DNA from 2 places in the Gynuella sp. genome. Region 1 is predicted to be linked to the other one. Evidence: predicted binding sites of a transcription regulator. Region 1 holds the regulator's gene; the other holds the start of a gene.
What was found. Region 1 encodes FNR, which switches genes on or off when oxygen is low (the NO sensors DNR and NnrR bind a similar motif). Its sites were predicted from a motif close to TTGATNTANATCAA; they were not measured.

Region 1 (7,983 bases):
AACCTGGCCAAATTTGATGAGCGGGAACAGGGTTATGGGCGTATTACACTGAAAACAAGCCATATTATTACCAAACATCAGCTTCCTGATGATGCAATCGTCTGGACCTATGTTGGCCACCAAACCAGATCACCATCATCAGAATATCCGATAACCCAAAGTTATCTGGATGTCATTCTTAAAGGCTGCTTTTCCTGGGACGAAGCATTTGCAATAGAGTTTATTAAAACAACCAGTCACTGGGGTAACCTTATCAATGACAGGTCTGCCCCTCGCTACCCAAGAGCGATAGAAAGTGACACTCATTATCACCTACACGACACATTTCTGATGCAGCACCTACCCGACTGTATTCTGCAGCGTAAAAATATCTGACACTTTTTTGCAGAACTGGAGCCAACTCTGTTTTCAATAACCATCAAAGTCATCAATTGCGCCTGCAACAAACAGCATGTGCGCATTTTTAGTGACTAAATATGCTAATAATTAAGTGAAAACCAACCAAAAGATCTAATACCTTTCATAGATTTTGCTAGCGTAATTTATAAGTACTTTTGTTGACGGATTATGTAAATAGTCTTTAGTTTCAGTATCTGCGAACCGATATAGTCAATATTGAAGCAAAGACCATTTACTTCATTTTTTGGTGAAATATATGGGTATCTGTGCAAGCGAATTAAAAAACTGCGTTATTAAACCGACACTGGAATATTTCGGGGTCTGGAATGAAGCGCACGAAGCTCTACTGATTGCCACGGCCGCCACAGAATCAGATCTTGGATATCATTTAGGATGTAGTTCTGACCAGGGTTATGGTCTTTTTAATATCACTGAGCAGGAACATAACAACATTTGGGACAATTATCTGGCGCAGACACCAGACCTGGCGAGTAAAGTCAGAGGTTTAGCTGGTCAGAGAAGCTTTCTCGAACAACCTCATCTTGAACTATCCACCAATCTGGCTTATTCCACTGCAATTGCTTGGTTTATGTATGAAAGTTCAGGGATCCCTGTACCCGCTAAAACGGATGTCATAAGAATAGCCGAATACTGGTGTAAAAATTTTCATCCTAGCAGGGAGTTTCATGACAAAGTCAAGTTTGTTCATTTTTTACAGGCTTGGTTAAAACAAGACTCTATAGCTGCTTGATTTACAAGCACTAAGGAAAATGGTAGAACGCGCGTTCGTTTTTTATCCATATTCCAATCCTGCCTCAAACCATGCAAACACTCAGTAAAAAAGACAAAACAGAATTTAACAAACTACAAAAGCGCCTGCGCCGGGAAGTCGGAAAAGCAATTGCTGACTACAATATGATCGAAGATGGCGACAAGGTAATGGTATGTTTGTCGGGAGGCAAGGATTCCTACACGATGCTGGACATTCTTCTGGGGCTACAGAAAAGTGCACCGGTACATTTCGATCTGGTGGCTGTTAATCTTGACCAAAAACAGCCTGGCTTTCCTGAGCATGTGCTGCCCGAATATCTGCAATCTATCAATGTGCCTTATCATATTCTGGAACGGGATACTTATAGCATTGTTCAGGATATGGTGCCGGAAGGAAAAACCACCTGTGGAATGTGTTCCCGTCTCAGGCGCGGAACTCTGTATGCTTTTGCGGAACAGATTCAGGCAAATAAAATCGCTCTGGGTCATCACCGCGATGACATCATTGAAACCCTTTTCCTGAACATGTTTTACGGTGGCAAACTTAAGGCAATGCCTCCTAAATTACTGGCAGATTCAGGACGTAATATTCTGATTCGCCCTATGGCCTACTGCCAAGAGGAAGATATTGTACAGTATGCTGAGACTAAGGAATTTCCGATCATTCCATGCAACTTGTGTGGTTCACAGGAAAATCTTCAGCGTCAGTCAATCAAACAAATGTTGAAAGACTGGGAAAAACTGCAGCCCGGCCGCAGTGAAATTATTTTTAGAGCAATCCAGAATGTCGCGCCATCACAACTGGCGGATACCAGCCTGTTCGATTTCAATACTCTGAGTATTAATGGCATTGCCTCGCTGAATATTGGCGATGACGGGCCTCTAAGCCCAATGAAACAAACTCAGGTGGAAAGCTGGGAACCAGGAGCCATAAGCTAATCAATGCAGGTAAAGTACATGTCCAAAAAAAAAGTCATGATATTAGTCAATATACTTGCATGATCTGAATCAAGTTCCATAATGTGACCAAAAATATTGTCAGGAAAATTTTCTATGGTTAGTACTGCCCACTGCGATACCTGTAGCCTGCATCCCCTCTGTCTACCTATTGGCTTACAGGACAACGACCTCGACAAACTGGAAAAAATTATCCGTCGTGGTCGTCCCATCCAAAAAGGTGATCATCTGTTCAGGCAGGGCGAGCCGTTTACATCGGTATATGCTGTACGTACGGGGACTCTTAAAACCTATACGCTAACAAATGATGGTGAAGAACAAATTACAGGATTTCATTTGGCCAGCGAACTGGTTGGGTTAAGTAATTTTGATACACAACTGTACACGTGTTCAGCGAAGGCACTTGAAACCACTAACGTCTGCGAAATTCCATTTGAGAGTCTGGATGATCTGAGTGCAGAATTACCCGCACTTAGACGCCAGTTATTGCGGACGATGGGCAAGGAAATTCGTGATGACCAGCAAATGATGTTGTTGTTATCAAAGAAAAGCGCAGAAGAACGTATCGCCTCTTTTTTGTTAAACTTGGCATCCAGATTCAAACGTCGCGGTTTTTCTGACAAAACCTTCCGTTTATCTATGTCCCGGGCTGATATGGCAAACTATCTTGGCTTAGCAGTTGAGACAGTAAGCCGAGTATTTACACGCTTTCAAAAGCAGGATCTGATCGAGATTACGGGTAACGCCAAGGAAATCTCCTTATTGGATCAGAGAGCATTATGGGATCTTGCCGCATTGAGCGAAACCGAACGTTGCGAGCTGGATATTATTGTCTCCAGCTTGGGCTGATCCGTATCAACTTTTGGTGTTGATTTTTTAATTACACTCGTCCTACATGCATATGTATGGAGAGTGTAATTATGTATATCGATCAGATTATCTTCGCAGGAATAGGAACCGTTGGCCTCGTGGTACTTATTACCGGAGGTATTTTCTATTTCATGTATCGCGATGCTCATAAGAAAAAAGACAAGCACTAAGCAGCAGAGGCGTTATCTGTTTAATACTCATAACGCCTTTATTTCTTCGCCATACGAACCTTTTCCCGATGCCTTTCGATCATCCAGCCTGCAATACTCAGGTTAGGTGCATATTTTGGCAGGTCTTCGATATGGAACCAGCGGGCATCCAGAATTTCATGTTCCTGAATCCGGATATCTCCTGATTCGTATTCAGCCTCATAGCCAAGCATTAGTTGATGCGGAAAAGGCCAAGTTTGACTGTTTAAATAACTAATGTTTTTCACTCTCACACCGACTTCTTCGAGAATTTCTCGATATACAGCCTGTTCCGCAGATTCCCCTGCCTCAACAAACCCTGCGAGCGTTGAATACATACCTGAGTCTTTGTGACGCACACCATTGGCCAGTAACACTTCTTCCCCCCGATACACCAACACAATAACGCAAGGCGATATCCTGGGATAAGCAGTCAACCCGCAATGATCACAATGGGCCCCTGGTTCATGATCAAAATATCGTGTTCTATGCCCACAACGCCCACAAAACCGATGGTCCTGCCGCCAGGTATGCAGCTGAACAGCCCGGCTAACCATCGCAAAAACCTGCTCATTTTCTCGGGCAACATCACGAACGGTAACAACCCACCAACCTTCAGGCAGCTCATAACTTTCATCCAACCAACCTGCAAACCAGGGAACCCCCTCCAGGGAGGCAATATAGCCGACACTATCAACCTCAATATTCAGAATATCCTTTGCTTGCAAAACCCAATCACCGGAGTTGGGTACAATCAGATTCCCCCCCTGAAACAAAAGAATATTACCTGCCGACAAATCGTGCTTTTCTTGAAAATCAATTGACCAATAAGTCTCATCCAGTTGATACAGCATCTTTTTTCAGTTCCAGTTTTACCATACACACACCATCGTCCTGACAAACCTGCTCAAAACCACAGTGACGGGCAAGCCTTAGCATGGGCTCGTTGTCACTCATGATTTCAGCGACGATAGCAGTCGCTTTTTCATTTTCACTGTACCGGATCATACGCTGCATCAATTGCGAACCAAACCCTTTCCCCTGCATTTCAGGATCGACCATTACGGCAAATTCGATCTCATTGGTATTAACATCCTTCCAGGTCCGTACCTCTCCCCAAATGCGCTGGTACTGATCAACCGCGACAAATGCCATCTCTCTACCATAATCAATCTGACACATGGCAGCGAGCTCACGATGTTCAAAATTCAAACGACTGCCAAAAAAGCGAAAGCGCAAAGCTTCTGCTGTCATGCGTTCAAAAAACAGTTTCAACTCTGCTTCATCTTCCGCCCGAATAGGTCTCAAGACCAGCTCCTGACCATCTTTTAACGTCATTGATTCTTCTAGATGAATAGGATAAGGCACGATTGGAGATGGAAAAGACTTACCCAGATTGATCGCAACCCCCAATACCAGCAGAGAGTGGTCAGGTAGCAGCAGCAAGTTAACTTCCAAACCTTCAATGCTCGGGTGATCAATGGCAATCTGACTAACAGCCATCAACGCTGTACTGAGTTCTTCGATATCTTTTTCCGGATTATCGGATCTCTCACTTAATACAGAGTATGCATGACTACGGTAAATCAATTTTCGGGTATGATTCGAATTCAATGGCGGTAAACCAAAGCGCCGATCAGCCAATATATCTGCTGTAGAACCCCCCTCTCCAAACACCACGAGCGGGCCAACCAGGGAATCCCGGGTCAACCCCATTGAGAATACCAGCGAGTCCATTTTTCGCCTCATCGGCTGGACACCAAACCCCAGTACTTTACTGCCAGGGAACAGATTTTTTTGATCAGACAACAACTGGTGGGTAGCATCTTTCAGCTCATTGAAGTCATTGATCGAAATGACCACTCCACGCCATCGGGTTCTGGGATTATCATCATAGGCAAATGGATAACAATAAGCCTCATGAACCAGTCGCAGGGAGACGGGATATGCCTGATTGGGTTCGGCAAATAACTGTTTCTGAGAGGTATAAAAATTCGAACCGACAAGATTGAAACCATATATTTCAAGTACTGTCCGGGCCTCAATCCAGGTCATGTATTCGCGGTTCTGCTGCTTAACTGAATGAATCAATGATTCGACGGTTGCTTTATTGGATGCCTGAATACTAAATGACTGGGGTGGGGTCTCCCGAAGGCTGGTCTGATTACGTTCATGATGAACCATAATCATAAACGCTTCGACAGCCTCAGAGGGAGAATCAAAATTTAGCAGGTTGTGACGATCAAACAGCTCCCTCGCCTCACGAACAGACTCGATCCCCAACCAACACGTTAATACCATATGCCGGCTTGACTTAATAAGCGGAACCAGGCTCTCAGCTAATCGCATGGGATGACTTCTGTGATTCGGGGTCACCACCAGCATTATCGCCCCCAAACCTTTCACCTTATCAACCATTTGCAGCAAACTCCGATATCCCTCAGTCGACGTGTTCGGCGCAACCACCATTGGATTAAAGCCGATTTCGTCCTGATACCAGGTGACATCTTTTAGAGCATCTTTAATACTGGACATATCCGCAAGCTGACCTTTGAGTTGCACCAGACGATTCAAAGCCAGCATTGAAGTACCCAGCCCATTGGAAATAATGGCCAGGGACTCAAAGAACAACGGTTTCATGCGGTTGAGAATCTCAAACCCGTTAAACAAGCCATCCATGGATTCTGCTTCGAGCACCCCTGCACGCCGGAAAAAGCGATAATCCACCCGATCACGACTTTTTAAACCGGCAGGTACGGGGTCCTTCAGCCCACTTCGAATTGCCAATACTTTCTTGGTTCTGGATGCAGCTCTCAACGCGGTCATCAATCTACGAGCATCAGGTAATGTTTCGATATTGAGCAGAATGGACTTAACCCGTCGGTCAGCCGCCAGATAGTCCACAATGTCCGCGATTTCTACATCCGCTGCGGCTCCTACGGTAATAAAGTGGGAAAAACCGATACCACGACCAACCGCCCAATCCAACAAAGCACTGCCCATTGCTGCTGACTGGCCCACAAACGCAGTTGTTCCGGCTGAAGGAAATAAATGCGCAAAAGAGGCATTTATTTTCAGCGCTGGAATCATCACCCCCATTGAATTCGGACCGATTATTCGGATACCCAACTTAATTGCCAGGTCCCTGATACCCTGGTTAGCCGCTCTTGTTGCACCTTTCTGGCGACTGATGCCGCCAGTCAGCAGGACTGCTGAACGAATTCTTTTCTTAGCAATCTGCTTCAATACTTTGGAAATATTTTCTGCTGGCAAACATATAATTGCCAGATCAATTGGTTGCTTGATCTTGGCAAGACTCTGATAGCAGGGAACACCAAACACCTGACTGTATGGTTTCAGGTTTATAGCAATCAGCGTTTTATCGTAGCCTGCAGCCACGATATTTTTCATTACCAGGGCCCCCATGCTGCCTTCGCGCTCTGAAGCACCAAATACAACAATACTGTCGGGGTTAAAGAAGGTTGCTAAAGCTGACATGATCACCGACCTTTCGCTAGTTCAGAATCATTAGTGTTTAAGGCATAGTCTCCGCCATGAAATTCTCTTATATTTAAGAATCGTTCAGACCCAGACTGATAATCACAATAATGATAGATACCGCCTTCTTGAGCCACCCTTTCACAGAAAAACATGACATGGGTGAGGGACATCCGGAAAGTCCAGCCAGAACAATGGCTATCCAGCGCCATTTTTCCAATCTTGGCCTGAACAATAAAATGCTGCAACTACAGGCTGAAATGGCATATGAAGAAGCTGTGCTCAGGGTTCATCACCCTCGGTACATAGAGCAACTGGAACAAATGTCGCCACTGTCCGGGTTAATTCAGGCTGACCCGGATACATTAATGGGTCCTCACAGTCATGACGCGGCTTATTTTGCTGCCGGCGCGGGCATTCAGGCCGTTAACGATATCGTCGACGGTAAATATCAGAGAGCCTTTTGTGCTGTCAGGCCTCCTGGACACCATGCCGAACCCAATACTACGATGGGCTTTTGCTTTATCAATAACATCGCAGTTGCTGTTCAGGAGCTGCGCTCAAAACATAATATCAAACGAGTGGCAGTGATTGACTTTGACGTACATCAGGGGAATGGCACAGTAGAGATATTCAAAAATATACCGGATGTCTTGTTCTGCTCATCATTTCAGCATCCTTTTTATCCGAACAGCCATTGGAACATTGACCGTCCCAATATCATCAATAGCCCTATCCCTGCATTCAGTACTGGCGAACAATTGATGAAGATATGGGAAGCACAGTGGCTACCAGCGTTAGTACAGCACAAACCGGAGTTTATTTTTATTTCAGCAGGCTTCGACGCTCACAGAGATGATCCGATGGCAGAAATGAACTGGCTGGCCAATGACTATCACTGGATCACCTCCAGACTCTGTGAAATTGCCAATAAGTACGCCGACGGCCGCGTTATTTCTATGCTGGAAGGCGGATATAATCTGAAAGCACTGGCTGCATCAGTTGAGCAACATGTCCGCGCCTTATTGGAGGTTTAGCAGCTATTGCGGGTCCGGCTCCAAATCCCGATAGGGAATTTCCTGACCTGGTTCCTCAAGACTAATACTACCGAGTTTGCCGTCCCGAAACTCTCGTACAACCAAATCACTGACCTTGTGCAAATCAAAACCGCCTTTCTTCAAACAACCTCTTTTTGCAGCAATTTGAGCCAGGCACTGATAGCTGTCTTCTGCCATTGTCTGCAATCCATAGCGTGTCATCAACAAATCCGGATATCGTTGCATTAGATAGTCCACCAAAT
Region 2 (7,983 bases), on a different contig from region 1:
GCTTAAACATATTTCGTCATCAGCATTCAGGGCCAGCTGTTCAACACCCATGCTGCGATTGAATGCCCGGACACTCAAATCTTCTCCGGATGTCTGCAGCCGTTTATATAATTCCGGTATCAGCTGGACGGAAGACTTCAGCAGTAATGGCAAAGGATGGTAATCATAACAACAGCCTGCCTCTGAAGAATGGTTCATCAGTCTGGCAAGCGTTTCGGGTTGCATCAGGGGCAGGTCAACCGGCACAAACAACCAGCTGGGAGCCGGTCGTTGCCGGATGACAGAGTATATTCCGGCCAATGGCCCGGGGTAGTCAGTAAACTCGTCGTGAACCCCGTCTGGGCCACTGACAATAACTTCCAGCCCCAACTGTCCAAGGATGCTTTGCTGGCGTTGTAACAAGGTCTGACCATTGATCATCAGTCGGGATTTATCCTTTCCCATACGTGAGGAACGGCCTCCGGCAAGAATAACACCCAGCATGTCAGCCTCCGATCATGGAAAGGTCGCGCGTGATGCCGGAGTTGCCCTGTTGCAGGAAGTGGCTGACTTTCTTGTCCTTAAGTGCCTCGGCTAAGAAATCTGTCAGCTGTGAGCGCTGTTCTGGCTGTTGAATCAGATGGCGGATATCGTATCCATGGTCACCAAAAAGGCACAAATGTACTTTACCTTCGGCGCTGACTCTCAAGCGGTTGCAGTTGCTACAGAAGTCCTGGCTGTATGGCATGATCAGACCGATACGGCCCTGATAATCTGGATGCCAATATTCCACTGCCGGGCCTGCATCCTGGTTACGAATGATTGTCTGCCAGCCCTGCTCAAGTAATTTCACTTGCAGGTCAGCTCCGGAAAGGTGTCGTTTTTCGAAGAATTCGGTGTTGTCTCCGGTTTGCATGACTTCAATAAAGCGCAAAGTCAGATCCTGGTCCTTAATCCATCCCAAAAATGTATCCAGTTCACGGTCATTCAGATCGCGCATTAACACTGCATTGACTTTGATATGTTTAATACCCGTCCTTTGTGCTTGTTGCAGCGCGACAAGAATCTCGTTGAGCCGGTCATGCCCGGTGATGGTTTGAAAGACCTGAGGATCAAGACTGTCGATACTGACATTCAATTGATCAAGCCCTGCGTGATCAAGACCTTGCAACAGACTTCCTAATCGATAGCCATTAGTGGTCATGGCAACGGTCTGGATGCCTGGGATGCTTTTGATGTCACCAATGATATCGATCAGGTCTTTACGCAGGGCCGGTTCACCGCCGGTAATTCGAACTTTCTGAGTGCCGGCAGAGGCAAATCCCGATACCAGGTTAACAATTTCCGGACGGGTGAGAAATGAACGCTGGCCATCCTTTTTATAACCATCCGGAAGGCAATAGTTGCAGCGAAAATTGCAAACATCAGTAATAGACAGGCGCAGGTAATAAAAACGACGCCCAAATGAATCCTGTAACATAGACACACCTTTCCAAAATACAAGGGAGGCAAACCGGTTTCCCTGTTTACCCTGTCAGCACAATGCTGAGGCCGGAGGTTCATGCGTCTGGCGGTTAGAACGCTGCGGCTCGGAGTGTTTCTTTAAATCCGGCAATTACTATAGACCCTATTGGGGTGTAAAAAAACCTTACTAAATAGGTACTTATAGCTTTTATATAAGACCAGTCAGAGGGAAAAAAGTTTCATGGGAAAACGACGGGGCAAAAAAAAGGCCAAAGCTATAAAGCCCTGGCCTCACCATCGTAACAACACATCCGTGTGCTGGAGGAGGAGAACAATGGAGACACCTTCCTATAGCGGGTTAGGTCGGTGTTGCAGTGAAGTATACCGGTAAAATCTTTGCTGTTTAGTGCTAACTCATTCACGCTTGATGCAAATCAAACAGAATATGTATTTGATCAAAAACCATAAAATACTTATTGCTTTTCCGGGATTGGGTGACCTTTGTCAATGACGCTGGCGGGATTAAAACTTAGCCTAGCCTGATATTGGAGGAGTCCTATGACCGTAATTAATGAACCTAAAATCTGGGATCGCGAAGTCATTTTGAAATACAACATTTCAGGCCCCAGATACACATCTTATCCGACAGCGGTGCAGTTTGAGGATTTTGATCCCACTCGGACGCTGGAGATTGCCCAGGAACATAAAAACACTCATCAATCGATGAGTTTGTACGTGCATGTGCCGTTTTGTCGTCATATCTGCTTTTATTGTGGTTGTAATAAAATAGCAACCAAGGACCCGGCCCGAGCCGACGCTTATATCGATATTCTGGAAAAAGAGATGCAAATGATGGCGCCTTATTTTGCGGAACGTCCGGTACGTCAGCTGCATTGGGGGGGAGGAACGCCGACTTTTTTATCGATAGATCAGATCAAGCGGTTGTTCCTGCTTATTAAAAAGAACTTTTCGCTGTTGGCTGATGACCTGGGCGAATATTCCATCGAAATAGACCCCAGAGTGACCTCGAGGGATCAGCTGGTTCTGTTACGGGAGCTTGGATTTAATCGTATCAGTCTCGGGGTGCAGGATTTTAATCCGGACACACAGGTAGCCATCAACCGGTTGCAAAGTTATGACATGGTGTCGGAAATGATGCACATTGCCCGGCAAAATGGGTTTTTCAGTGTTAGTTTCGACCTGATTTACGGTTTACCAAAACAGACCAGGGAGAGCTTTGATCGCACCATTGAGCAGGTTATCGCCCTGAATCCGGACCGGATTGCTGTGTATAACTACGCTCATTTGCCAGAGCGTTTTTTACCACAACGACGGATTAACGAAAGTGAACTGCCCTCACCGGAAGAAAAGCTAAATATTCTTGATAGTTGTATCAATGCATTGCAGCAGGCCGGTTACGTTTATATTGGCATGGATCACTTTGCCAAACCGGGAGATGACTTGGTTGATGCGCTTAATGAAGGAACTCTGCAGCGTAATTTTCAAGGTTACTCGACCTACGGCAATATGGATATGCTGGGGCTTGGCGTTTCCAGTATCAGTTATATCAACCAGACCTTCGTGCAGAATTATCGTGATCTTGGGCAGTACGAGCAGGTTATTTCCAATGGAAACCTGGCCAGCTTTAAAGGTTATCAGCTCAATGACGATGATCTGATTCGACAGCGGGTTATTCAGGAGCTTAGCTGCAATGGTCGGTTGAAGTTTGACGCGCTTGATGAACAGTTTGATATTGATTCAAGGGCGTATTTTGCCAATGAGATTCGTCGACTGGCGTTTCTGGCTGATGACGGCCTGGTGACTGTCGATAATCATGCCATTAAGGTAACCAGCGCCGGGCGTTTGTTGTTACGGCCTATTTGTATGGTATTTGATGCATATCTGCAGCAGAGTCCGGCAAATAAGAATCGCTTTTCCAAAGTGTTGTGATAAAACATGTTGTAATAAAAAAGAGCTGCCAAGGCAGCTCTTTTTGGTTTTCGTCAGGATAATCAAGCTTTGTTGCGGCTATCCAGGCTGATAGGACCAGCTCCACGACCCGCCAGAAACAGAAAGGCACCAGTCAGAGCAATATTTTTCATTAGGTGGATCTGATCCAATAGCGTGGCCATTGCATTATCCGGAAACGTGTTACCGTGAAACAACAGGCCGGACACCAGGCAGAATAATGCCAGGAACAAAGCGGCGATACGGGTTTTCCAGCCCAACAAAACAGCCAAAGAGGCAAACAGTTCAATTGCTATCGCTGGGAACAACATGAAACCGGGTAGGCCGCCACTGGTGACATAGGCCATATTTCCTTGAATATCGCCCAGTTTTTGCAATCCGGACATCACAAAAATTGAGATCAATAAAACCCGTCCCAGGACTTCGACATAGCTCCAGAATTTTTCCATTGTTTTTTGCCTTATCTGTTCATTTGTTTAAGATGACGGCAATAGTACTGAATGGATACTGGTAAAAAAATTGAAGCTTTTCATATAATTCTATCAATAAATTTGAACAATCAATAAAACCTGCAGATACGTTATGATTAGACTTTCCTGCCACCACTTGAAAGGAACATATTCCCATCGTGAATTTCGTTGATTTCTTCCGTTCTACGGCTCCTTATATTCATGCCCACCGGACCAAGACACTGGTTGTCGGGATCTCTGGTGAAGGATTGGATCAACCTGCTGCCCGCTCTCTGGTTCCTGATCTGGCGTTGCTGAACAGTCTTGGGATGCGGGTAGTCCTGGTCTATGGTGCCCGAAGTCAGATAAACCGACGATTGCAGGAAAAAAATATCACCAGCGTTATGCACAGCCATATGCGGGTGACCAGTCCTGAAATCATGGAAACCATTCTGGATGTACATGGGCAATTGCGCTCACAGCTGGAGGCTCAGTTCAGTCTTGGGATGGTGAACTCACCCATGCACAACGCCAAAGTCCGGTGTGTCAGTGGTAATTTTGTTCTGGCCAGACCGGTGGGGGTGATTGATGGTGTCGACATGCAACATACGGGTGTGGTGCGTAAAGTGGATGCCTCTTCGATACGGCAATTGCTCGACAACAATTTCATTGTCCTGATGTCGCATCTGGGGTATTCGCCCACCGGCGAGTTGTTTAATGTGTCTGTTCATGATGTTGCGGTACAAACGGCAGTTGCACTCAAAGCAGACAAGCTGGTAATTGTCGGTGACTGTTCACTGGTCTTGAAAGAAGCCGAAACGATTACCGAGCTGTTTCCCAGTCAGTGCCAGCGAATATTGGATCAACATACTCCAGAAATACCTGGATATGCCGAATTGGAGGCCATGGTCACTGCTTGTCGAGCCGGTGTAGGACGCTGTCACCTGTTGCCGTTCGATAACGATGGCAGCATTCTCAACGAACTGTATACCCGCGATGGTATCGGTACCCTGGTTACCCAGGAGGCCTACGATAGCATCCGCCCGGCAACGATTAATGATGTGGCCGGTATCCTCGAACTGCTGCTACCCCTGGAGATTAAGGGCGTTCTGGTGCGACGTTCACGAGAGCTGCTGGAACAGGAAATCAATCATTTCATGGTCAACGAGCGCGATGGCATGATCATCGGTTGTGCTGCTCTTTATCCGTTTTTGGAGGATGAGGAAAAAACCGGTGAACTGGCCTGTGTGGCGGTGCATGAAGGGTATCGTCATGAACATCGTGGTGACCGGCTCATGCGGGCCATTACTGAGCGGGCCCATGCGCTGGGCCTGAGCAGCCTGTTCGTGTTGACGACACATACAGCGCACTGGTTTCTTGAACGGGGATTTCAACAGATTGACGTGGATGGGTTGCCGATGAAGAGAAAGTCTCTGTACAACTATCAGCGCAACTCTAAAGTTTTTAAGAAAAATATCGGTCCACTCAGACCCTAAGGGGCGGGTGACTAAACAGGAGAATCTTATGGATCTGCAACTGAAAGACAAGGTCATCATGGTGGCGGCAGCGAGTCAGGGGATGGGATATGCCATTGCCCGGCAATGTGCATTGGAAGGTGCCAGAGTGTCCATGGCCAGTCGTGACAAGGCTGCCATTGAGGCTGCGGCTGAAACCATCCGAGCAGAATCCGGAGCGAAGGTCCAGGCCTATCAGTTTGATGCCCGTGACGGCAGTAGTATTGAGCGCTGGGTGGCAGATACCATCGTTGATCTCGGGCCGGTGAATGGATTGCTGGTTAACGCCGGTGGGCCACCCACCGGTCAGTTTGAAAGTTTTGATGACAATGACTGGCAGGCAGCATTTGAATTGACTCTGATGAGTGCTGTCCGGTTGATACGGGCAGTGCTGCCAAGTATGAAGCAGGCCGGTGGTGGCTCTATTCTGACACTGACTTCCTCTTCCGTGAAAGAGCCTATTGATGTGTTGATTTTGTCTAATGTCATGCGCTCTGGGGTTACCTCTTTGGTGAAAAGTCTTTCCCAACAGCTGGCTGGAGATAAGATCCGGGTTAACAACATCATTCCAGGGTTGATTGATACCCAACGGGTGCAAGGGATGGATCAGGCCGTGGCCGATAAACAGGGGATCACCCGTGAAGCGCGTAAGGCTCAAGTGGAAGCAACATTGCCGTGGGGACGTTACGGCAGACCGGAAGAATTTGCCAATGCCGCGACGTTTTTGTTGTCAGAAGCAGCCAGTTATATTACCGGTTCGTCATTGACGGTAGATGGCGGCAAGATGAAAACGGTTTGGTAATTTTCTTGTCGATGCAGTTGGATTTCTGAATTCCCGGGAAGCTTTGAAAACATTGGGCTGGCTACAGACAAAACCGGCCCTCTTCCGTACAATTCTGGCTGCAACTCATGTCCGTTGAAGGAGCTTCCATTGGAGTTTATTTCCTATCTTCGTCAGCGCTGGTTGAGCGCTGACTCTCTGGTATGTGTCGGTCTTGACCCATACCCAGAAAAGTTCCCGGCCGGATTTTCTGACCAGGATGGTATTTTTCAATTTAACAAAGCCATCATCGATGCCACTCATGATCTGGTCTGTGCCTACAAACCTCAGTTTGCTCACTTCGCCGCAGTGGCGGCTGAAGATCAGTTAAAAAAGACCATTCATTACATCAAATCCCAATATCCGGAGATTCCGGTGATTCTCGATGCAAAGCGGGGCGATATTGGTTCCACCGCGAGCATGTATGCGAAAGAAGCTTTTGTCCATTATCAGGCAGATGCTGTTACTGTTAATCCGTACATGGGCGTTGATACCGTTGCACCGTTTACTGAATTCACAGATAAAGGCACGATTCTGTTATGCCGTACTTCCAACCCGGGGGCGGTTCAGTTACAAAACCTGGATGTTGGTGGTTATCCGTTGTATGAAGAAGTTGCCAGGCTGGCTGCGCAGGAATGGAATCATAATAACAATGTCATGTTGGTTGTAGGCGCTACTGCACCGGAAGAAATGGCGCGAATTCGCCGTATTTGTGGTGACATGCCTATGTTGGTGCCCGGTATTGGTGCTCAAGGTGGAGATATAGCCGCTGTTCTTGGCGCTGGGAAAACAACTGATGGTACTGGTCTGATCATTAATTCCAGCCGGGCGGTTCTGTATGCATCGTCAGGTGATGATTTTGCCGAGGCGGCGCGAGCTGAAACACTGTCACTGAAAAACGAAATCAATCTTTATCGATGATTTATTTCTATTTGGGGGGCGCGCGCTCAGGTAAGAGTAGGCTGGCAGAACAACAAACATTAAGCCTGTCCTCGAGTCCTTTTTATATCGCGACTGCACAGGCGCTGGATGAAGAAATGCAGGCGCGAATTGCCATGCATCAGGCTCAGCGGGATCCGCGCTTTCAGAGTTTGGAGGCGCCGCTGGCGTTGTCTGAAACTATTAAGGCCAGACAAAATCAACACCAGGCTATTCTGGTGGATTGTCTGACCCTGTGGCTCAGTAATCAGTTATATCAAAATCCAGATCAGTGGCCGGATGTACGGCGGAGGTTTTTGGATCAGTTAAAACAAACACGATGTGATGTGGTTTTGGTCAGCAATGAGGTCGGCCAGGGGATCGTGCCTATGGGAAAGGAAACCCGTCGCTTTGTTGATGAAGCCGGCTGGCTGCATCAGGATATTGCTGCTATGGCCGATCAAAGCTTTTTCATAATTGCAGGCAAAAAAATTACTTTAGGTGAACTCCCATGATTCAGTATCAATTTAAAATTCCAGCAGTGTCCGGACAGTTGGATGATCAGATTCAAGCCAAGATCGACCAAAAAACAAAACCACCGGGGTCCCTAGGGCAAATAGAGGCGTTGGCGTTTCAGATAGCCAGAGTTCAAAAAACCGTTGATCCGCAAGCGGGAACACTACATCACTATGTATTTGCTGCCGACCATGGTGTGACAGCCCAAAATATCAGCCCTTTCCCCGCAGAAGTTACGCAACAGATGGTCATGAATTTTTTGCAGGGTGGCGCGGCGATCAATGTGTTTGCCGCTCAGCATCAGGTGCCTATTACGATTGTGGATGCAGGTGTTGCGGCCGAACCATTTGCAGCT

Region 2: the regulator FNR is predicted to act here: its motif matches at 1,868-1,881, upstream of hemN (oxygen-independent coproporphyrinogen III oxidase).

What each region holds. Positions count from the first base shown of each region.
Region 1 covers NZ_JBNKSF010000007.1:279,990-287,972, reverse strand. The annotation lists gene ACQY6I_RS02385 (gamma-glutamylcyclotransferase family protein) at 1-375, shown strand, start outside; gene ACQY6I_RS02380 (hypothetical protein) at 656-1,150, shown strand; gene ttcA (tRNA 2-thiocytidine(32) synthetase TtcA) at 1,222-2,109, shown strand; gene fnr (fumarate/nitrate reduction transcriptional regulator Fnr) at 2,224-2,976, shown strand; gene ccoM (cytochrome c oxidase subunit CcoM) at 3,048-3,167, shown strand; gene nudC (NAD(+) diphosphatase) at 3,206-4,039, opposite strand; gene ACQY6I_RS02355 (bifunctional acetate--CoA ligase family protein/GNAT family N-acetyltransferase) at 4,020-6,683, opposite strand; gene ACQY6I_RS02350 (histone deacetylase family protein) at 6,842-7,720, shown strand; gene ylqF (ribosome biogenesis GTPase YlqF) at 7,724-7,983, opposite strand, start outside.
Region 2 covers NZ_JBNKSF010000039.1:13,769-21,751, reverse strand. The annotation lists gene mobA (molybdenum cofactor guanylyltransferase) at 1-483, opposite strand, end outside; gene moaA (GTP 3',8-cyclase MoaA) at 485-1,459, opposite strand; molybdenum cofactor riboswitch at 1,449-1,586, opposite strand; gene hemN (oxygen-independent coproporphyrinogen III oxidase) at 2,002-3,393, shown strand; gene ACQY6I_RS16190 (DoxX family protein) at 3,456-3,860, opposite strand; gene argA (amino-acid N-acetyltransferase) at 4,040-5,356, shown strand; gene ACQY6I_RS16180 (SDR family oxidoreductase) at 5,385-6,176, shown strand; gene pyrF (orotidine-5'-phosphate decarboxylase) at 6,306-7,115, shown strand; gene cobU (bifunctional adenosylcobinamide kinase/adenosylcobinamide-phosphate guanylyltransferase) at 7,112-7,627, shown strand; gene cobT (nicotinate-nucleotide--dimethylbenzimidazole phosphoribosyltransferase) at 7,624-7,983, shown strand, end outside.